One region of the Neorhizobium sp. DAR64862/K0K3 genome, then DNA from elsewhere that is predicted to be linked to it. Evidence: predicted binding sites of a transcription regulator. Region 1 holds the regulator's gene; each other region holds the start of a gene.
What was found. Region 1 encodes LexA, which represses DNA repair genes until DNA is damaged. Its sites were predicted from a motif close to TGTTCNNNNTGTGTTCNG; they were not measured.
Positions count from the first base shown of each region.

Region 2: a site for LexA is predicted at 1,529-1,546, ahead of ACQY1L_RS13530 (YifB family Mg chelatase-like AAA ATPase). Genes of this name have one in related genera too.
Region 3: a site for LexA is predicted at 1,335-1,352, ahead of def (peptide deformylase). Genes of this name have one in related genera too.
Region 4: a site for LexA is predicted at 4,292-4,309, ahead of ACQY1L_RS20355 (DUF2461 family protein). Genes of this name have one in related genera too.

Region 1 is NZ_CP191449.1:1,549,887-1,555,420, reverse strand. Features, by position in the region: gene ACQY1L_RS07530 (ComEC/Rec2 family competence protein) at 94-2,643, shown strand; gene lexA (transcriptional repressor LexA) at 2,624-3,343, opposite strand; gene ACQY1L_RS07520 (VOC family protein) at 3,536-4,411, shown strand; gene kdsA (3-deoxy-8-phosphooctulonate synthase) at 4,416-5,261, shown strand; gene eno (phosphopyruvate hydratase) at 5,390-5,534, shown strand, end outside.
Region 2 is NZ_CP191449.1:2,791,075-2,796,608, reverse strand. Features, by position in the region: gene rsmI (16S rRNA (cytidine(1402)-2'-O)-methyltransferase) at 1-20, shown strand, start outside; gene ACQY1L_RS13540 (YraN family protein) at 30-401, shown strand; gene gshB (glutathione synthase) at 513-1,463, shown strand; gene ACQY1L_RS13530 (YifB family Mg chelatase-like AAA ATPase) at 1,637-3,169, shown strand; gene dut (dUTP diphosphatase) at 3,203-3,673, opposite strand; gene ACQY1L_RS13520 (peptide chain release factor 3) at 3,764-5,344, shown strand; gene ACQY1L_RS13515 (IMPACT family protein) at 5,347-5,534, opposite strand, start outside.
Region 3 is NZ_CP191449.1:2,709,940-2,715,473, reverse strand. Features, by position in the region: gene fmt (methionyl-tRNA formyltransferase) at 1-698, opposite strand, end outside; gene def (peptide deformylase) at 757-1,272, opposite strand; gene ACQY1L_RS13115 (DNA recombination protein RmuC) at 1,469-2,590, shown strand; gene ACQY1L_RS13110 (ribokinase) at 2,640-3,542, shown strand; gene ACQY1L_RS13105 (EF-hand domain-containing protein) at 3,637-4,203, opposite strand; gene ACQY1L_RS13100 (pyrimidine 5'-nucleotidase) at 4,471-5,184, opposite strand; gene ACQY1L_RS13095 (DMT family transporter) at 5,291-5,534, shown strand, end outside.
Region 4 is NZ_CP191450.1:768,307-773,840, forward strand. Features, by position in the region: gene ACQY1L_RS20330 (carbohydrate ABC transporter permease) at 1-100, opposite strand, end outside; gene ACQY1L_RS20335 (carbohydrate ABC transporter permease) at 113-1,021, opposite strand; gene ACQY1L_RS20340 (extracellular solute-binding protein) at 1,100-2,386, opposite strand; gene ACQY1L_RS20345 (LacI family DNA-binding transcriptional regulator) at 2,452-3,528, opposite strand; gene ACQY1L_RS20350 (DUF2256 domain-containing protein) at 3,969-4,130, opposite strand; gene ACQY1L_RS20355 (DUF2461 family protein) at 4,352-4,984, shown strand; gene ACQY1L_RS20360 (DUF3253 domain-containing protein) at 5,158-5,415, opposite strand.

The DNA.
Region 1 (5,534 bases):
AGCTTGGCGAATGTGTTGACGAGGAGAATATAAACGCGCAGGTTGCGTTTATCAATCACCGTCTCTGCAGCGGAGCCGGCGGGATAATTCATCATGGCGAATGGCGGAGCGATTTTTGAGGCAGCCAGCAGCAAGCCGGTGATGCTTGCTTCGACACCCCACGCAATCGCACTCTGGATGCCCGAATCGGCATCGCAGACAATGCCCGCGGAAGTCCGGAATGATGGTCGAAACGACCATCATTCCGAGGATGTTTTCAGGGTATACGTGGTCAGAGACCGGCCCGTTTCCAAATGGCTGTGCACGTCGTTGAGCGAGGAGGTTTCCCACGGTCATGGGTTCCTCTTCCTGCCTGTCTTGCTGGGTGCCGGCGCTGCGATCTGGTTCGCACTTCCTTGGACGCCATCGCCATTCATTCTCGCAACCATGCTTGCGATCTCGATGGTGACCGCAGGGCTGACACGGTATCGCGCGCATCCGCTGTCTCGTGCCAACCTTGTACTCTGCATGCTTCTCTCCGGTTCTGCGCTGGCAGCGCTCGAAACCTGGCGGTGTTCGACGGTCGTGCTCGATTCGCCCGTCACGACGACCATCAGCGGGATTGTCGAACGACGCGAAGCGGATGCACAGCGCCGCTGGCGCTATATCGTGAGGATCGAGCAGACATCTGAGCCCACGCTCGCTCGTCCCCCGCAGCGGGTGTCGCTTCTTGCCAGAAGCCAACACGAACCTGCAGACATCGGAGAGCGCGTTTCCGGCCGTGCCCGTCTGTCGCCACCCTCTGGCCCGGCGCTTCCCGGATTGAACGATTTCGCCTTCTCCTCCTACTTCGATCAAATCGGGGCCGTTGGCTTCTTTTACGGCGCGCCTAGCGTACAACCGGCGATCGATGACCAACCCGGGTTATGGTCGGACATGCAGCGAGGGCTTTTTGCGCTTCGCAGCGCAATCGGCAATCGCATCCGCGATACGGTCAAGGGGGATGCGGGCGCTTTTGCTGCCGCAATCGTGACCGACGAGCGCCGTGCAATTTCCCGTGAGACGACCGAGGCGCTTCGTCTGTCCGGGCTGGCCCATATCGTCGCGATCTCAGGCCTGAACATGGCGCTGGCAGCCGGTATCTTCTTCGTCGGCGTCCGCTCCGTCCTGTCGCTGTTTCCAGGCTTTGCGCAGGCCTATCCGATCAAGAAGTTTGCCGCGTTCGGTGCGCTTGTCATGGCGACCGCCTATTACCTGATTTCCGGGTTCGGGGTTTCCGCCGAGCGGGCCTATATCATGATGGCGGTGATGCTGGTCGCCGTGCTCGTCGATCGACCCTCCATCAGCCTTCGCAACGTCGCCCTTTCGGCAATCATTATCCTCGCCATCTCGCCGTCGGAGATTTTGGGTCCGAGTTTCCAGATGTCGTTTGCGGCAACCGCGGCACTGGTGGCAGGGTTCGCCCTCTGGACGCGATATTTCGCGAAAGGTAAGGAGGATACAAAAGGTAGCAACCGGTGGATAACGGGTGTCGCGGCGACGTTCCATTTCATTGCCGGGATCGTGGTGACGTCGCTGATCGGCAGTACTTCGACGTCGATCTATTCGATCGAGCATTTCCACCATCTGACCACCTACGGCCTCGCGGCCAATCTCGCGGCCATGCCGATCATTTCCTTCGTGGTGATGCCGGCAGGGCTTGTTGGCATGTTGCTGATGCCGTTCGGGCTGGATGCTCCCTTTCTGTTCATCATGGGCGAGGGGCTGCGGATCGTCATTCGCATTGCCGAGATCGTTGCCGCATGGGGCGGCGATATTGCCATCGGCCGGCAGAACCCGCTTTTCCTGCCGCTGGCGACGGCAGGCTTTCTGCTTCTGACGCTGCTGCGCACGCCGCTGAGGCTGACAGGCGCGCTGTTCATGGCGGTGGCTTTGCTCTTTGCGGTCCGCTCAGGCTCGGCGCCGAGGCCTGATATCGTCATATCCGAAGACGGCGCGTCAGTGGGACTGATCCAGGATGACAAGATCACCCTCAATCGAACCCGGCCGCCGGGATTTATCTACGATCAATGGCGGCGAGCGCTGGTGCTTGAGACCGGAGAACAACCGCTCGCCTTGCCGGTTCTTGCCTCTTCGGAACCAGCGCGAGGTGCCAGCCTTGCGAAAAGTGATGACAGACGACCTAGACCACATTCGCGACCGGATTTGACGCGCCGGGAAATCGAATATGTCAGGGGCTTTCTTCAAGCATTCACGCCCGGACGATTTGCCTGTCTGCCGAAAATCCTGTGCGCGGCGCAGACTGCTCAGGACATCCGGATCGTCACTGTCGAAGACAACCGATACACCGGTCTTGCCTGCGATTTCGGTCGGATCATCGTCTCGCCCGGCGCACGCTTCGATACTTGCCGCTCCGGCGCCTTGCTTCTCAGCGGGCGGACGTTGCGCCGGACTGGCGCACTGGAAATCACCATTATTCCGAACGCGACAGCGCCAGACATCAAGATTACGGCGGCGATGCGAGACAGCGCACAGACCTCAAGCCGTCCGTGGACCGTCCACCGGTTCTGTGACTGGCGAACGCGACAATTCGACTTTGGCATCCCGGAGGCTGTTGCCGCGCATCTCCGGGATAACAGCGTTCTTAATGATAGCGGCGAATAAGGCCGACAAGCTTGCCCTGGACCTTCACCCGGTCGGGCGGGAAGATGCGGGTCTCGTAAGCGGGGTTCGCCGCTTCCAGCGCGATCGATGCACCCTTGCGGCGGAACCGCTTCAGGGTCGCTTCTTCCTCATCGACCAGGGCAACGATGATATCGCCCGGACTTGCGGTGCTGGCATTCTTGATGATGACGGTATCACCATCGAGGATGCCGGCATCGATCATCGAATCGCCCTTCACTTCGAGCGCGTAATGATCGCCGGAACCCAGCATCTCGATCGGAACGGCGATGTCATGGGTGTTGTTCTGGATCGCGGAGATCGGCACGCCGGCAGCGATTCGACCCATGACCGGGATGTTTGTCGAGAACGGATTGTCCGCCATGACCGGCGCCGGCTTCTGAGCGACGACCGGTTGCGTTTTGCCGAGGCTTCCCTCGATGACACTGGGAGAAAAACCCCGTCGCGGATGAAGGTTCGCCACATAGGCGTCAGGCAGCTTGATCACTTCGAGCGCGCGTGCTCTGTTCGGCAGACGGCGAATAAAGCCACGCTCCTCGAGCGCGGTGATCAGCCTATGGATGCCGGACTTCGATGCAAGGTCGAGAGCGTCCTTCATTTCGTCAAACGACGGCGGCACGCCTGATTCTTTCATCCGCTCGTGGATGAACAGAAGTAACTCCTGTTGCTTGCGTGTCAGCATGGACGGGACCCTCAGAATTGGAAACAAATGCAGAACGGACGCTATATGTTCTATCTGTGTTCCGCAAGCCCCAAATTTTTGCTCAAGAATAGTCTCATTTCAGCGTTCGATCACGTATTCAGTTCGTGCGCAGCACTTGCCGAGTTTCCCGCGATAGCCAATGTTCTGCGGAATAAGACTTTGGGGGTGTAAGTGGGTAACAAGTCAGTCGATCATTTGGTTCTGCCCGTTGCAGATCTGGCGTCAGCGCGGGGGAGGTTGACCGCTCTCGGCTTTACTGTGGCACCTGAAGGTGTTCACCCTTTCGGCACAGCCAATGCCTGCATATTCTTCGCGGATGGCTCGTATCTCGAGCCGCTGGCCATTGTGAACCGTCGGCAAGCCTCGCTTGCGGCAAAACGAGGCAACGTGTTCACCGATCGCGACATCCGCTTCCGCGGCCAGCGGAAAAGGGAAGGTCTATCGGCGGTGGTCGTCGGGACGCAGGATGCAGCGGCCGATCATAGCCGTTTTGTGGACGGGCACATGTCTGCGGGCGAGATGCTTCAATTCTCCCGCCCGATGCAGTTGCCCGATGGTGGGGAGAGCGAAGTCTCATTCCGTCTGGCGTTCGCGGCAGTTCCCGAGGTCGATGACATCTTGCTGTTTTCCTGCCAGCGCATGGCCGCATTACCGGCAGATCGCGGTGGTCTTGATGAGCACGCAAACGCCGTTACAGGCCTTCGAGAGATCGTCTTTTCTGCAGATGACCCGCTGGAGTTTCTGCCGCTTTTCGAAACCGTGTTCGAGACGCAACCCGAGCAAGGGAAAGACGGTCTGCGGATCGCAGCTGCCAATGCCGGCATCCGCATTCAATCCAACGACACGTTCAGCGACGAGTTCCGGTCTTCGATGAAGCCCTTGTTATCGTCGCGCCTCGCTGCGCGCGGGATCATCTTCAAGACCACCGATCTCGCCGTGACAGAGATCACCCTTGCTGCTAATGACGTCGCATTCATCCGCAGGGATGGCCGCGTGATCGTGTCGGCAGCCCCGGGGCAAGGTGTGGTTTTCGGTTTCGAGGAATAGTGAAATGACAGTCTCCGCCAATTCTGAAGTGTCCGTGGGCGAGGGGAGTTCGAAAGTCGTTTTCTCAAACACGGCAAAGCTCTCGCTGATTGCCGGTCCCTGCCAGATGGAAAGCCGTGATCATGCTTTCATGATCGCCGGCACGCTTGTCGAACTCTGCAAGAAACTCGGCATCGGCCTCGTCTACAAATCCTCCTTCGACAAGGCCAACCGCACGTCGATCTCCGGCAAGCGCGGCATCGGCTTGGACAACGCGATGGCGATCTTTGCCGATCTGAAGACGGAATTCGGCTTTCCCGTTCTGACCGACATTCACACTGAAGAGCAATGCGCTCTCGTGGCGGATACGATCGATATCCTGCAGATCCCCGCCTTCCTGTCGCGCCAGACGGACTTGCTCGTCGCGGCCGCAAAGACGGGTTGCGCGATCAACGTGAAGAAGGGCCAGTTCCTGGCGCCCTGGGACATGAAGAACGTCCAGGCGAAGTTCCTCGAAAGCGGCAATCCCAATGTGATGCTGTGCGAGCGCGGTGCCTCGTTCGGCTACAACACTCTCGTTTCCGACATGCGTTCGCTGCCGATCATGGCGTCGCTCGGAAGCCCCGTTATTTTTGACGCAACCCATTCCGTGCAGCAGCCCGGCGGCCAGGGCGGTTCTTCCGGCGGCCAGCGCGAATTTGTCGAAACGCTGGCCCGGGCAGCCGTCGCCGTCGGCGTTGCTGGCGTCTTTATCGAAACCCACGAAGACCCCGACAACGCGCCGTCCGACGGTCCGAACATGGTCCACCTGAAGGACATGCCGCGGCTTCTGGAAAAGCTGCTGGCGTTCGATGCCATCGCAAAAGGCTGACGGCGTCGAAAAACCGCCGAATTGACTGGATTGTAATCCGCGTGTCATCGACGATCGCACAATGTCGATGATCCGCCTGTTCGCTGAGCCTGCGAATTCAGGCTCGCACATCAACCGAGGAGAGACCCTTGACCGCCATTACCGACATCATCGCTCGCGAAATTCTGGACAGCCGTGGCAATCCGACCGTCGAGGTGGATGTTTATCTGGAAGACGGCTCGATGGGCCGCGCCGCCGTTCCGTCGGGCGCCTCCACGGGCGCGCATGAAGCCG
Region 2 (5,534 bases), 1.2 Mb from region 1:
CCATGAAGAACGGGACCTGATGGATCGCGATGGCACAACGGGATGAGATCGGCGCCAGACGCCGCAAGGCAGAGCGCCGCGGCCATGTCTCGGAGTATGTCGCTGCCGCCTATCTCATGCTGAAAGGCTACCGCATCCTCGCCATCCGCCACCGCACGAAGCTGGGCGAGATCGATCTCATCGCCCGCAAGCGCGATCTCTTGGTCTTTGTCGAGGTGAAGGCGAGACAATCCGAGATGAACGCGCTCGACGCCGTCTCCTACGCATCGCAGAAACGGATCCGGGACGCGAGCGATCTCTGGCTGTCGAAACGCAAGGACGCATCCGGGTTATCGCAGCGATACGACATCGTCGCCGTTCTGCCGGGAAGGTTTCCGCGCCATTTTGAGGATGCGTTCTAGGCCTCTGGCAGCGGAGGCTCCGCCGCGGCCTTGTCGGAATATCCCGGCCAAGGTTGCCTTTCGGGGTTCGTCGTCCTACATCAGGCGGGCCAATCCTAGGGGGCTGAAGTCATGGCGAAAATTCGCACGGTCGCATTTCAGATGGACCACATTTCCGGCATCAACATTGCCGGCGATTCCACATTCGCCATGGCGCTCGAAGCGCAATCGCGCGGTTACGAGCTGTTCCACTATACGCCCGACCGCCTGACGATGCGCGACGGCCGCATCTTTGCAGCCCTCGAGCCGCTGCAGGTGCGTGACATCAAGGGCGATCACTTTACCCTTGGGGAAAAGCAGCCGACCGATCTGTCGACGATGGATGTGGTGCAGCTTCGCCAGGATCCGCCCTTCGACATGGGCTACATTACATCCACCCATCTTCTGGAGCGCATTCATCCAAAGACGCTCGTCGTCAATGACCCGGCCTGGGTGCGCAACTCGCCGGAAAAGATCTTCGTCACCGAATTCGCCGACCTGATGCCGCCGACACTGATCTCCCGTGACCCGGCTGAAATCGCCAAGTTCCGCGAAGAGCTCGGCGATATCATCCTGAAGCCGCTTTACGGCAATGGCGGCGCCGGCGTTTTTCACTCCGCCCGCGATGATCGCAACTTCACGTCGCTGCTTGAAATGTTCGGCCAGATGTATCGCGGCGAGCCCTATATCGCGCAGGCCTACCTTCCGGCGGTGCGAAAGGGCGACAAGCGCATTCTTCTCGTCAACGGCGAACCGGTCGGCGCGATCAACCGCGTGCCCGCGGAAACCGACAGCCGCTCCAACATGCATGTCGGCGGCCGTGCCGAGGCGACCGACATCACGCCGCGCGAGAAGGAAATCTGCGCCCGTATCGGGCCGGCTCTGCGTGAACGCGGCTTCATCTTTGTCGGCATCGACGTCATCGGCGATTACATGACCGAGATCAACGTCACCTCTCCGACAGGCATCCGCGAGGTCAAGAAATTCGGCGGTGCAGACGTCGCGAGCCTGATGTGGGATGCAATCGACGCCAAGCAGAGCTGATAACCGTTCACATTTGTTCTCGTTATGCAACCTGATGCACGCTGTCCTCGTCTCATGCGCGAAATTGTTCACTACCTGTTCTTGAAATTCACCGTCAATCGTGCGAGCTTTCAACCTGCGGCACGGTAGGCGGGAATTTCCCCACCTTAGCTTGCGCAAGTGGGCGGGTCGGAATGGTCGCGCGTATCAGAACGGTAGCATTTCAGGGCATTGAGGGCATTCCGGTCGATGTGCAGGTCATGATCGGCCCTGGCAAGATCGGCATGCATATTGTCGGCCTGCCGGACAAGGCAGTGGCCGAAAGCCGCGAGCGGGTGCAGGCAGCACTGCATGCCTCGGGCCTCGCCATGCCGCCGAAGAAAGTCACGGTCAATCTCGCCCCGGCCGACCTTCCCAAAGAAGGCAGCCATTTCGACCTCGCGATCGCCGTTGGCCTGATGGCAGCGCTCGGTGCCGTACCCGGCGACATGCTGGCCGATTATGTCGTGATCGGCGAGTTGAACCTCGATGGAACGCTTGCAGCCGTCGCCGGTGCGCTTCCGGCGGCCATCAGCGCCAATGCGATCGGAAAAGGCTTGATCTGCCCAGCCGAAAGCGGCGCCGAGGCGGCATGGGCTGGACCCGGCGTCGATATTCTCGCCCCCCGCAGCCTGATCGCGCTCGCCAATCATTTTCGCGGCACGCAGGTCATGTCGCGGCCGCAGCCGGCGGTCCGTGCACCGCCCGCCAATCTGCCTGACCTTGTCGATATCAAAGGCCAGGAAAGCGCCAAGCGCGCGCTCGAAGTCTCGGCTGCCGGCGGTCATAACCTCCTGATGGTCGGTCCGCCCGGTTCGGGAAAATCCATGCTCGCAGCCCGCCTTCCGTCGATATTGCCGCCGCTTTCGGCAACCGAACTGCTCGAAGTCTCGATGATCCACTCGATCGCCGGCCAGCTTTCGGGCGGAAAGCTGTCGGACCGGAGGCCCTATCGCATGCCGCATCATTCCGCCACGATGGCGGCACTGGTCGGCGGCGGTCTGCGCGCCAGGCCCGGAGAAGCCTCGCTCGCGCATCACGGCATCCTTTTCCTGGATGAGTTTCCGGAATTCTCGCCCCAGGTTCTCGATGCGCTCCGCCAGCCGCTGGAGACTGGCGAATGTGTTATCGCCCGGGCCAACCACCGGGTCTCCTATCCGGCGAGCATCCAGCTCGTAGCCGCGATGAACCCGTGTCGCTGCGGCATGGCGGGACAACCGGGACATAGCTGCGCCCGTGGCCCGCGCTGTGCCTCGGATTATCAGGCACGTATCTCCGGCCCGCTCATGGACCGCATCGATATCCGTATCGATGTGCCAGCTGTCTCCGCAAGCGATCTGATCCGCCCGGCACCGGCAGAGCCAAGCGCCGGCGTGGCAAGGCGGGTGGCGGCCGCACGCGACAGGCAAAGAGAGCGCTTCGAAGGCGAGGGCCAGTACACGGTTCTCACCAACGCGCGCTGTTCCACCGCCATGATCGAGAAGTTCGCCGAGCTCGATGCGGGAGGGCTGCAATTGTTGCGCGACGCGGCGGAAAAGCTGAAATTCTCCGCCCGCGGCTATCATCGGGTCTTGCGGGTGGCGCGGACGCTGGCCGATCTCGACGAGAAGGATGGTATCGGGAGAATACACCTTGCCGAGGCGATCTCGTATCGGATGGCCGGGGAGCGGCCCACCGTATCCGCATGATTGACCTTAGACGTCACGGGTTTCTGACGAACTTCAGACGCCGGTGGATCCGAACCCGCCGGCACCGCGTGCCGTGGCACTTGCCTCGCTCACTTCGACGATCTGCGCCTGGGTAACGGGCGCGATCACCATCTGTGCGATCCGCATGCCGCGGGTAATGACGAAATCCTCGTCGCCCAGATTGATCAGCAGAACCTTCACTTCGCCGCGGTAATCGCTGTCGATCGTGCCCGGCGTGTTGAGGCAGGTGATGCCGTTCTTGAACGCAAGCCCCGAACGCGGGCGGATCTGCACCTCGAACCCGGCGGGGATCTCGAACACGAGACCGGTCGGCACCAGGGCGCGCTTGCCGGGTGCTATCGTCAGCGGCTCGCCATCGGTCACGGCGGCACGCAGGTCCATGCCGGCAGCACCTGATGTCTCGTAGGCGGGCAGATCCAGGTTCTGCCCGTGCGGCAGACGCAGGACATTGAGCACGGGTGAGGAGGGGGCTTGAATGGTCATTGCCCATTACTTTGCGCCGCAGCGCGGCAGGTCAATTGCAATGGCGGGCTTTAGTCGCTAGATACCGCGGCAATTCACAGGATATAAAAGATGGCCGAAACCATTGCAGAGGCGGTCTCCCGCCGCCGCACATTCGCGATTATTGCGCATCCGGACGCGGGCAAGACAACGCTGACGGAAAAGCTGCTTCTGTTCGGGGGCGCCATCCAGCTCGCCGGTGAGGTCAAGGCCAAGAAGGATCGCATCCAGACGCGGTCCGACTGGATGAAGATCGAACGCGAACGCGGCATCTCGGTCGTGACGTCGGTGATGACGTTCGAATATGCCGACAAGGTGTTCAACATTCTCGATACGCCCGGCCACGAAGACTTCGCGGACGATACCTATCGCACGCTGACGGCTGTGGATGCGGCGATCATGGTCATCGATGCCGCCAAGGGCATCGAGCCGCGCACGCTGAAGCTGTTTGAAGTCTGCCGCATGCGCGACATTCCGATCATCACCTTCATCAACAAGATGGACCGCGAAAGCCGCGACATTTTCGAAGTCCTCGACGAGGTCGAGGAGAAGCTTGCGCTGGATACGGCGCCCATTACCTGGCCGATCGGTCGTTCCAAGAGCTTCTGCGGAACCTACCACCTAGCCGATAACCGGGTGCGTGGTCCAGACAGCGAGGACGCGATCTCGGTCAACGGACCGCAGGCCGTCGCCGACCGCCTGCCGGAAAACGAACGCGCGGCCTTCGTCGAGGAAGTCGAACTGGCGCGGGAAGCCTGCCGCCCGTTTGACAGGAAGGCCTTTCTCGAAGGTCACATGACGCCGGTTTTCTTCGGCTCGGCGCTGCGTAATCTCGGCGTCCGGGATCTGATCACGGCGTTGGCAGACTTTGCTCCGCCGCCGCGTGACCAGGTCGCGGATATCCGCACTGTGCATGCAAGCGAAGACAAGATGACGGCCTTCGTTTTCAAGATCCAGGCCAACATGGATCCGAACCACCGCGACCGTATCGCCTTTGCGCGCATCTGCTCGGGCAAGCTGGAGCGTGGCATGAAGGCAAGGCTTGCCCGCACCGGCAAGCAGATGGGCCTCACGGCGCCGCAGTTCTTCTTCGCCTCGCAGCGTCACATCGCCGATACCGCCTTTGCCGGTGATGTCGTCGGCATTCCCAACCACGGGACGCTTCGTATTGGCGATACGCTGACGGAAGGCGAAAATCTTGTCTTCCAGGGCGTCCCGAACTTCTCGCCGGAAATCCTGCGCCGCGTGCGTCTGGAAGATGCGATGAAGGCGAAGAAGCTGAAGGAAGCCCTGCAGCAGATGGCAGAAGAAGGCGTCGTGCAGCTGTTTTCCCCGGAAGACGGATCGCCCGCCATCGTCGGCGTCGTCGGCGCGCTGCAGCTCGACGTTCTCAAAGAGCGGCTGCAGGGGGAATATACGCTGCCGGTCTCGTTCGAAATGTCCCGCTTCTCCGTCTGCCGCTGGATCTCGTCGGATCAGCCGGCGGAGCTTGAGAAGTTCCTGACGGTCAAGCGCGGCGATATCGCCCGCGATCTTGATGGCGATCCGGTCTTTCTGGCGCAGGACTCGTTTTCGCTGCGCTACGAGTCCGAACGCTTCCCGGCCATCAAGATGGTGGCCATCAAGGAATATCACGTCGCCAAGGCGGCGTGATTTCAATCCAGCGATAGCTCCGACCTGCCGCTGGTGAGGTCGGAGATCAGCCTTGAAATGACGTCCTGCTCGGCTTCCGGTATCTGGATCCGCAGCTCGGCGCCCGTATCCGTGAACACTTCCTCGGTGATCTTCACGTCCTCGATCGACTGCAGCCTGGCTTTCGTTCGTGCAAGGTCGGAAAACTCGA
Region 3 (5,534 bases), 1.2 Mb from region 1:
AACGGGGAGAGCCCGCGAATATGGTTGTGAACGTCGCGCGCGGGCCTCGAGAAATCGATGCGGGTTTCACCCTTGTCGATCTTCGACGCGTAGAGCACGCCGTCCTCAGATTGCGGTGTCAGCGGCAGGTCGCCGGCTTCCAGCTTCTCCATCGCCTCGACCATGGCGCGGGCGCCCGTCAGCATCAGGCGGTCGTGCAGCTCGCCCGCGGTCATGGCCTCGCCGATCTCGACTTCCCGGGTGAGTGCCACCGGACCGGTATCGAGGCCCTTTTCCATCTGCATCACCATCATGCCGGTCTTGTCGTCGCCGGCCATGATGGCGCGCTGGATCGGGGCAGCACCGCGCCAGCGCGGCAGCAGCGAAGCGTGACCGTTGTAGCATCCAAGCCGGGTGCCGGTCAGAATCGCTTCGGGCAGAAGCAGGCCATAGGCAACGACCACGGCGACATCCGCCTTGAAGGACCTGAAGGTCTCGCGGTCTTCCTCGCTTTTGAAATTGAGCGGTGTCAGGACCGGAATGCCGAGAAGTTCTGCCGCCTGATGCACCGGCGACTTGACGAGATCGAGCCCGCGGCGCCCACCGGGACGCGGCGGCTGGCTATAGACCGCAACGATCTCGTGGCCGGCCTGCTTCAGGTTCTGCAGTGTCGGCACGGAAAATTCCGGCGTGCCCATGAAGATGATGCGAAGAGACATGGACCTTTCGCGCCCGCAAGGAACGCGCCTTCAAACCGAGATTGCCTGCAAACGATCGCTAGACCGCCTTCGCCTTGGCAGCCTTGGTGAACCTCTTGACCACCATTTCGCGCTTCAGCCGCGATATATGGTCGATGAACAGCACGCCGTCCAGATGGTCGATCTCGTGCTGCAGGCAGGTGGCGAGCAGGCCATCGGCCTCGATCACGTGTTCCTTGCCGTCGCGTCCGATATGCTTGACCGTCACGGAAGCGGGGCGCTCCACCTCTGCATAGTATTCCGGGATGGAAAGGCAGCCTTCCTCATACACCGATCGCTCGTCCGAAGAGCGGATAATTTCCGGATTGATCACGACGATCGGGTTCTTCTCGTCCTCCTCGCGCGACACGTCGACCACGAGAATGCGGCGGGCAACGCCGATCTGGATCCCGGCAAGGCCGATGCCCGGAGCGTCGTACATGGTTTCCAGCATGTCGTCCGCGAGCTTCAAAAGTGCGTCGTCCACCCGTTCGAAAGGCTTGGACACCTGACGCAGGAGCGGATCTGGAAGAATGATAAGCGGCTTGATCGTCATGGCGATCCCATAACCTATCTTTTTCGCCGATGGAACAGCCCCGGATCGCCGTTTTCGATCAATGTTCCTGTTTTGATCTTTCCAATCCGCGGTTTTCTGCTAGCTTGCCGCCATGAATGACCTGTTCCCCGAGATTTCCCGTTTTCTGGAGAGCCAGCACCCGATGGTGCTGATGGCCGCTTCCTGCGTCTTCGGCATGCTTCTCATGCTGTTTCTCATGCGCCTTTCCGGAGGCAGCGGCCGTCAGGCGGAAGACGCCGAGGCCCGCATGGGGGAACTGATGCGGATGCAGGGTGAGATGCAGGGCAGGCTTTCGGCGATGGGCGAAACGCTTGCCGCGCGCCAGGTCGAACTCAGCCAGGTCGTCGGCCAGCGGCTCGATGGCATGACCCACCGGATCGGCGCAACCATTACCGAACAGACCAGATCCACCCATGACAACCTGCGCCAGTTGCAGGAGCGTCTGGCCGTCATCGATGCTGCCCAGAACAACATTCAGAGCCTTGCCAAGGATGTCGTGGGACTGCAGGCCATCCTCTCCAACAAGCAGACGCGCGGCGCCTTTGGTCAGGGCCGGATGGAAGCGATCGTTTCCGACGGCCTGCCGATGGGTGCCTTCGAATTCCAGAAGACCCTGTCGAACGGGTCGAGACCGGACTGCGTGATCCGCATGCCGAACAGCTTGCCACCGCTCGTCATCGACGCGAAATTTCCGCTGGAGGCATGGAATGCGTTTCGCGAAGCGGCTGCTCCCGAAGCACGCCGTGCCGCATCCCAGCAATTCCGTCGCGACATGGAAGTCCATATCCGCGATGTCTCGGAGAAATACCTGATCGCCGGAGAAACGCAGGACACCGCCTTTCTCTTCGTGCCGTCCGAATCGATTTTTGCCGAGATCCACGAGCATTTCGAGGGCGTGATCCAGAAGGCGCAGCGCGCGAGGATCGTCATCGTCTCGCCGTCGCTGCTGATGCTGTCAATCCAGGTCATCCAGGCCGTGCTGAAAGACCAGCGCATGCGCGAACAGGCGCATCTGATCCAGGGCGAGGTGGCCTTGCTGATGGAGGATCTCGGTCGCCTCGACGAGCGGACCCGTAAGCTGCAATCGCATTTCTTCGCAGCCCAGAAGGACGTCGAGCAGATCGTGACGTCGACCGAAAAGCTCGGCCGGCGCGGTGCAAGGATCGAAGCGCTCGAACTGGAAGCACCAGTGGCCGCCCCGATACCCCACGCTGGACCAACCCCCGCAGCTCCGGCATCCGGCGCAGTCGAGAGCCGCACCGGATCGCTGCGCCTGAGGGTAGTTGACGAGGACTGATCCTCTCGGGCAGTGTCAGCCCGCATTTCACAAAACAGGCAGGCACAGCATGATTACCGTCTTCGGCTCCATCAACATGGATCTTATCGCAACGACGGAGCGGTTGCCGGGCCCGGGCGAAACGGTTGTGGGTTCGACCTTTGCGACGGCCTCCGGCGGCAAGGGTGCGAACCAGGCACTGGCCGCCCGCCGCGCAGGCAGCGACGTGCGCATGGTCGGCGCGGTCGGAAACGACGGTTTTGCAGACCCGGCGCTGGCTTTGCTCCAGGCATCCGGAACCGACCTGTCAGCGGTCACGCGGACAAACATTTCGACCGGCACAGCACTGATCCTGGTCGGCGATGACAGCGGCGAGAACATGATCGCCGTCGTGCCCGGTGCCAATGGCACGATCGGCGAGGCGCAGGCGCAGGGCGCGGTGGAGGCCATGTCTCCATCCGACACGTTGATGCTGCAGCTCGAGATCCCGCCGGCAGCCGTCGAGGCGGCACTGCGCGCAGCAAAGGCGAAGGGCATCCGGACGATGATCAACACTGCGCCGCTGACGGCAGATGCGGTTCGACTATCCGGCCTCGCCGATATCGTCGTCGCCAACGAGACCGAATTCGAGTTGCTCGCAGGTTGCACCATCAGAGATGCCAAGGCTCGCGAAGAGGTTTTGCGCCGCCTTCACAGTGAGACCGGCCAGACATTCGTGGTCACGCTTGGCGGCGAAGGTGTCGTTGCCATGTTTGGTGGTGAAATCCTGTCGGCCAAGGGCCTGAAGATCGAGCCCGTCGACACGGTGGGTGCCGGCGATACGTTCTGCGGCTATCTGGCTGCTAGTCTCGATCAGGGGATAGGCTTTGCGGATGCCCTGCGGCGCGCAGCCGTTGCGGGCTCGCTCGCCTGCCTCGAAAGAGGCGCCCAGCCGTCTATCCCTGAGGTATCGGCCGTCGAGGCGCGGCTCTGACACGTTTTGGACAGTTGAAACGACTGGACCCGCCTCCCGGAAGGGAAGGCGGGTCCATCAGACGACTACCGGTCTAGTTCAGGGGGGCGTAGAACTAGAGGGGGCGGTCCGGCAGGTCGTCGATCGTGATTTGTCCGTCGTTGTTCGTGTCCATGCGGGCGAACAGCTTTTCGGTGGCGGCTGCGGCCTCTTCCTTGCTGATCTTGCGATCGCGGTTTTCGTCGATCATGCGGAACATGGCAGGACCCATCATGCCGCCGTCTGGTCCACCCCTTGGACCGCGGTCCCTGCGAGCTTCCCGGCGCTCATGCCGGTCGTGGTGGCGGTCACGGGCCTGTTCGCGGTCGGCACGTGGTCCGTCAGCCTTGGGGGCCTCAGCCTTAGGGCCTTCACCCTCGGGTCCTTCTGCAATCGGGCCGTCTGCATCCGGGCCTTCGTCCTCAGCCTCTTCAGGCGTCGGCGGCGGGTTGTTCTTGCGGAACTCGGCCATCTTGTTGTCACGGAAATCAACCATTTCACCGCGAGTGATGGACCCGTCCTTGTTGAGGTCGATCTCGGCGAAAAGCGCTTCCTGGCGAGCGGTCAGCTCTTCCTTGGAAATCTTGCCGTCCTTGTTCGTATCCGCCTGCTTGAGAAGGCGAACGAACATTACATCCTGCATAATCGCAGCGCGTGGACCGCCATGCGGGCCGCCGTCAGGGCCTCCGCGTCGACCTTCATGGTGGCGTGGTCCGTCAGGGCCTGGTGCAGCGAAGGCGGGGATGGCTGCGCCAGCGATAAGAGCAGCGCTCAGGCTTGCCAAAACTATCTTCTTCGCGATCATCGAGTGGTCCTTTCCGGTTGCTTCGATAGCCTGAAGATAGGATCGGCAACTGGTCAAAACCACTTAAACATCTGTAATGTAGATGAACTTTTGGTAAGGCGCGGCCTACGCGAATTTGAGGCCTGACAGGAATGCGGTGAGATCGTCGGTGACGTAATCGATGTGATCGTCCTCGTCGGAAAACTTTTCCCAGCGCTCAATGACGACAGTATCGAGGTTGCGCGGCACCAGCAGCACCGTGCGCATGCCGAGCGCTTTCGGCGCGACGAGGTTGCGGGGCAAGTCCTCGAACATCACGGCATTCTTCGTATCGACCGTGTGGAGGGCCGCAAACTTATCGTAGGTCTCGCCGGCGGGCTTGGGCAGGTAACCGGCGGCGACGATATCGAAGATGTCGTCGAAATCGTCGAGAATGCCGAGAGCGCGGGCAGCCGCCTGCGCATGCGGCACGCTGCCATTGGTAAAGATGAACTTGCGGCCGGGAAGCGCCCGGATTGCCGCGCCCAGTTCCGGATGCGGCAACAGCGCCGAGTAGTCGATCGCATGCGCCTGTTCGAGAAACCCGTCCGGATCGATACCGTGGTTCAGCATCAGGCCCTGCAGCGTCGTGCCATGCTCGTGATAATACTGCTTCTGCAGCCGCTTGGCCTCGTCATGCTCCAGTTGCAGCAATTCCTGCACATAGGCCGTCATGTTCTTGTCGATCTGCGAAAACAGATTGACGTGATGCGGGTAGAGCGTGTTGTCGAGATCGAAAACCCAGTCACGGATATTTGCGAAATCGGCGGCGTCGGGGGCAGTCTTCGGCGTCTTGTCCATAGCCGTGTTATGCCAGCGTTTGAACGGGAAGAAAATCCGCCCCTACGAACATTTACACGCCGCGCCGACCTTGGCCGGTCGTGACCCTGCGTGATACCGCCTTGGGATGGAACTTTGGATCCCCATCACCATCGCTGCCGCTTTTTGTCAGAATTTGCGGTCAGCGCTTCAGAAGCATCTGCAAGGCTCGCTCGGAACCCGCGGCGCAAGCTTCGTGCGCTTCGGCTACGGATTTCCGCTCGCCGTCATCTACGTGCTCGTTCTGCATTTCGGTGTGGGCTATGCATTGCCCAGCCCGGATCTTGAGTTCGTCTTCTGGGTCGTGCTCGGCGGGCTTGCGCAGATATTCG
Region 4 (5,534 bases), on a different replicon from region 1:
AGATCGGAAAGATCATGATTACTGCGCCAAACGCCATGAGAACCCAAAGACCGATCGTTTCCAGCCGCTTTTTCGTCGGAGTAGTTGTGGTGACCATCATGGCCGTGGTCTCCTACACAAATTCTTCGGTCCGCTTGTTCACGCGCCACTGCAGCAGAGTGAACAGGAGGATCAGAAGGAAGAGGACGATACCCATGGCGCTCGCATAACCCATTTCGGATGTCGCGAATGCCGACTGGTAGATGTATTGGACGATCATCGTCGTCGAGAAACCTGGACCACCACCCGTCATCACGAAGATCAGGTCGAAGACCTGGAAGGAATGGATGACGTTGAGGATGAGCAGCAGGAATGTCGTGGGACGCAGGAGCGGCCATGTGACGTGGCGAAACTGCTGAAGGCGGGTGGCGCCGTCGATTGACGCGGCCTCGTAATAGGTCGGCGAAATCGACTGCAGCGCCGCCAGATAGACGACCATACAGAATCCAACGCGCGTCCACAGCGTCGTGATGATGATCGACGGCAGGGCCCAGCTTGTGGTCGAAAGCCAGGCGACAGGCTGGATCCCAACGAGCTTCAGCAAAGCGTTGATGACGCCGTAATGGTCGTTGAACAGCCAGGCTGCGATGATCGCCGTCGCAACGCTCGACACGACGACGGGGAGAAAGTAGATGCTGCGCAAGAACGTGCGGGCATAGAGATCACGGTTGAGGCCGACGGCGAGCAACAGGCCAATGGCGAGGCTCGTCGGCACGGTTGCCACAGAATAGATGACGGTATTCTTCATCGCCTGCCAGAACTGGTAGTCGGTCAGGAGGCGAGTGTAGTTTTCCGCGCCGATATAGAACGGTTCATCGATCAGGGACCATTCGTGCACGCTGATGAAAGCCGCATAGAGAAGCGGAAAGAAGATGAAGACCGAAAATAGAACGAGATTGGGCGCGATGAACAGATAAGGCGTCAGTCGCGGCCGGAAGGATGCCCACCAGCCGGAAAACCGGCTGGTGGCAGTCTCGTTCATTGCCTTCTCAAGGGATATTGAGGTGGGGGCCATGACCTGCATTCGCTTTGATAAGATTTCAGGGGTTTAACGATTCGTTCAGGCCCGCAGCAGAAGCCGCTCGATATGGGCTTGGATATTCTCGGCTGTCTGCTCCGCAGACTGGCCGGATGTAAAAGCCAGATCGAGCTCGTCGGCCATCTTGGGGTTGAACCTGCCCCAGTTGGGATGGATGACCGTACTGACGAGATGTTCGGGAATGGTCTTCGTCTGCTCTACGAAGACCTTCATCTCATTCGGCCGTAGAGAGAACTCGATCCCCTTGTCCACAATCGACGTGCGCACCGGCAGAAGCTGGGCCGTATTGACGAAGCTGCGCATGTTTTCCTCGTTGACGAGGAATTTGACAAACTCGGCGGCCAATTCTGGCGTCTTGCTATCGCGGGAAACCGCGACGCAGGTGCCGCCAAGATCGTCGGCCATTGCGACGTCACGCGGCAGGTAGGTGACGCCCCATTTGGCCTTCATCTGCTGCTCGACGAAGGGAATCTGCCAATTGCCATTCAGCATCATGGCGATCGTGCCGTTGGCGAACAGGTTCTGCACCTTCTCGGCGCTCTTGACCGAGGTGCTGGGCGGAACCAGTCCTTCGGTGAACCAGCTCTGTGTCCATGCAATCGTCTCGATGCCGGCCTTCTCGGTGATGCGGGAGGCCGTCAGGTCCTCGCTCAGCAAGCGCCCGCCATGCTGGTAGAGATAGAACATCCAGCGATGCACGGCGCCGTTCTGCCAGCTCATGGCGAACGGATAGGATGAGCCGCCCTGCGTCTTGAGCTTTTTGGCGTTGTCGATGAACGCCGCCCATGTCCAAGCTTCGTCGAGGCTGGACGGTACCGAGATATTGGCCTTTTCCAACAGTTCCTCGTTGTAGAACAGGGCAAACGTATCGGTGTGATGCGGCAGCGCGTAGGGAGTGCCCTTGACGTTGACGGCGCTCCAGACGGCAGGTGTGAAGCCCTTGCCGAAGTCCTTCTCGAGATACTGCGTAAGGTCGATGGCGGCCTTGTTGCTCGCGTATCGCCCGATCTGCTGATAGGTCACGCGGAAGAGGTCGGGCGCCTGGCGGCCCGCAAGGCGCGTATCGACCTGCTGGTAGAATTGCGCGAACGGCATCACATCAAGCTTGACCTTGACGCCGGGATTGGCGCTTTCAAATTTGGCGATCACGTTCCTGTAGCCAGCAACTTCTGAATCGCCGCCCCAGACGGCAAATGTCAGCTGTTTTTCCTGTGCAAGCGCCGGCATGCCGAGCGCGCCGGTCACAAGCCCCGCGCCGAGACCCGCGCCGGTCTTCAAAATGGTACGTCGATTGATAAATTGCGTCATGTCTTCCTCCCATGAGTGTCAATTTCCAACGCCTCCCTCGACACACATGCCGGGAAGGCACGTTTTCAGTTGTGCGGCATTCCCTCCGAATCGACCTCCGTTCCACCGCACGATTCGCGCACAAGTAGCCTGACGGGCAGCAGATGATCCTGCCGCCCTTCCTTCTTATCGATTGCATCTATGACCGCTTGCATTGCCAGCTTCCCGAGCTCCTCCCGGGAGCTGTCGACTGTTGTCAACGTCGGGGCAGTAAAGCCACCGAAGGCAATGCCATCGAAACCGACGACGGCGAAATCATCCGGCACCCTCAGCCCGCGCTTGCGCAATCCATGCAAAGCGCCGATCGCGAGCCGGTCGTTATAGGCGAAGAGAGCCGTCGGCGGGACGTCAAGCGCCAGGATGCGGTCAAGGGCGAGGACACCGCCTGACAGCGAATTCTCGGTCACCACAACGAGATCTTCATCGAATGGCAGACCAGCCTCGGAAAGCGCATGCATATAGCCATCGATACGGTCGTGCCCGCCATGCGAACTTCGCAACGCCTGGGTAAAGTGTGCGATGCGCCGATGTCCAAGCGAAATGAGGTGGCGGGTGGCGATATATCCACCTCTCTCAAGATCGACGCGGACGCTTTGAATTCCCGGTGCGGGGCTAGGCTCCTGCAGCACGACAACGCCGACACCGCGCTTTACGAGAGCAGGTAGTTCCGGAGCAGCGCAGTTATTGTGTCCTGCGACGATGATCCCGTCGTAAGCCGCCCCTTGCAACAAGAGCGCAGTGTGAAACTCGCTCAGTTCGTTGCGGGACGAAATGATCGTGACCGAATATCCGCGCAAACTGGCTTCCGCTTGCGCCGCACTCGCGATCTCTAGGAAGTACGGATTCTCCAAGGTCGGCAGAATGAAAGTGATGATCTTGGTGCTGCGCTGCCGCAGGCTTCTGGCGGCATGATTGGGCGTGTAGCCCAACTGGGCAGCGGCGGACATCACGCGTTCCCGTGTCTCCGGAGAAATGCGCACGGCACTATCCCGGCCATTGAGCACGAGGGAAATGGTCGCTTGGGAGACACCCGCGAGGCGTGCGACATCAGCGCTTGTCGGTGCAGCGGCGGCCGAATGTTCACCCGTGGACTTGCGGTTCATCGCGGACCCTACACTTGCTAAATCGTATTAGCTAATACGTATTAGCTCGAGCGACGGGCTGTCAAGCCCTCACACGGAGGCGAAATCAATCGCATCGTCGGGTCCTTTCTGGAAGGGAATAGGTGACCGTCGGAGGTAGCTTTTGTTGCCTTCAGCGTATGGGAGATCCGCTTCACGGTCTCGCCTACAGCGGGATGCTGAGGAGGCTCCGGACCCAATGGCTTTGCATGATCTTGAAAAAGCCCGTCCCCAGTAAGTGGCTCCTTCAAATCGAGAGCTGTATGGTAGGGTCACTTGCAGCTGGGAGGATCGACGAGCAAACGTTCCTCGCCTCCGTTGCTGCGGCCACGTTCAGGTTTCTGCGAGGGCGCGATACGCTCGTGCGCCAACACACCCACCGTTCGGCGGGTCTTGCACGCTTTATTGTGCTAGCAACGTGATCATGACGTGGGTAATGGCTTGAGCTTAGAGCGGCGGCAGCGTTCAGAACAGTACTTCACGTCGCTCCAGTTCTTGGCCCACTTCAGCCTCCATGCAAAAGGTTTTCCGCATGTCGCACACGTTTTTATCGGCAGATCCGCTTTCTTGACCATTCTCGCCATATGGATCCTCTCCTATTCAACGTGTTTACGAAATGCGAACGAACCACTCGCCGCTCAGTTACCGAAGTGGCAATTCCACGAGCCCTACCCTATCTGGGGAAGCACTCAGCGATTGGAAGCACCCGACTTCAACCTCTTTTCATGTCCGCTCGAGCTATTTCTGTTCACTTTACGTTCCGCCTGCCCTATGACAGGCGGGTTTGCCATGTTTGAGACAGTGGATGATCAACCGATCGACTTTTAAATTTCTAGAGGAAGCCTCCAGTAATCACGGCGCCGAGTGGCTCGACGACAACCGAGCTAGACTTGATTGCGCGCGCCGCGACTTAATTGAATTCACCCTAGCGTTAGCTAATAGCACAGGGTCGATCGACAAGCGCGTAGATGAGGCCAACCGAGATCCCCGCAAATGTTTGAGTGCCGCGTCTATCTCGAAAGGCACCTGCTGCATCACGTTGCGAGTTTCGCCTTCGAAGAACGCAGCCGCGACATATTACATGCAAATCTCTCCGCACAGCTCATACAGCGGAGGCGGAGCGCTGCTACCCCCGCCACGGCTTGCCCGCATTTTGCGGCAAACAATCGCAAGCCACACCGGCAAATGGAGAGGGATCGTCGAGGGTCCATTATTTCGGACATATTTCCCAAATGGTCTGACGGGCGGTCATGATTTGAGCGCCAGCGGGTACGTCAGAAATCACGACGCGCTCGACTTTTTCAATCTCAAAAACTTCGGAGCCTGTCGCAACGTTTCTGACGAGATGCTCGTGTCCTCCAATCTTGTCGAGGAAAATAGTAAAATCATTCGCCGCTGCCCGCGCGCTGGTCGATTACATCAATCGGGCAACGACTAAGCTCCCCGAGCCCCGATAACCGGAAGGCTCTTGCGCGCAAACTTACTGACCCGAAGCTTATAGAGATGAAAAAGTAGGCTCGCGACTATCAGCACGGTCGGGATGTGCTTGATCGGTTTCCTGTCATTGAGATTGTTTAGGACGCTAAAAAGGTGGCCGCAGACGTCTCGGCATTAGAGATTTTGCTTGCGAGCACTTATACGGTAGGGACCGGCTCTCTCCCCCATTACGACAGATTTCCAGGAAAGGGTGATCTCTCGTCGCGCACTCAAGGCATCAACCGCTTCATGGACGGCTGGCATGTAGTCACGCCACTCAAGCGGAGCGTTGTGATCATTTGCAAGGCTGCGCGCAACTTCGCTCGGGCACGTCGTCCCATCAGGTCGACTGACGACAAAACTTAAAATGGTCGATTCCGCATTCGCTCGCATGGCTCGTCCCCATTTAACTGAACTGTCTCGCGGGTCATTTGACAGTTACATTGTCTCAGCAAAGCATCAGGCAAGACCATCTCTGCGCAATATGTCTTACAGCGGTGGTGTTGCGCTGG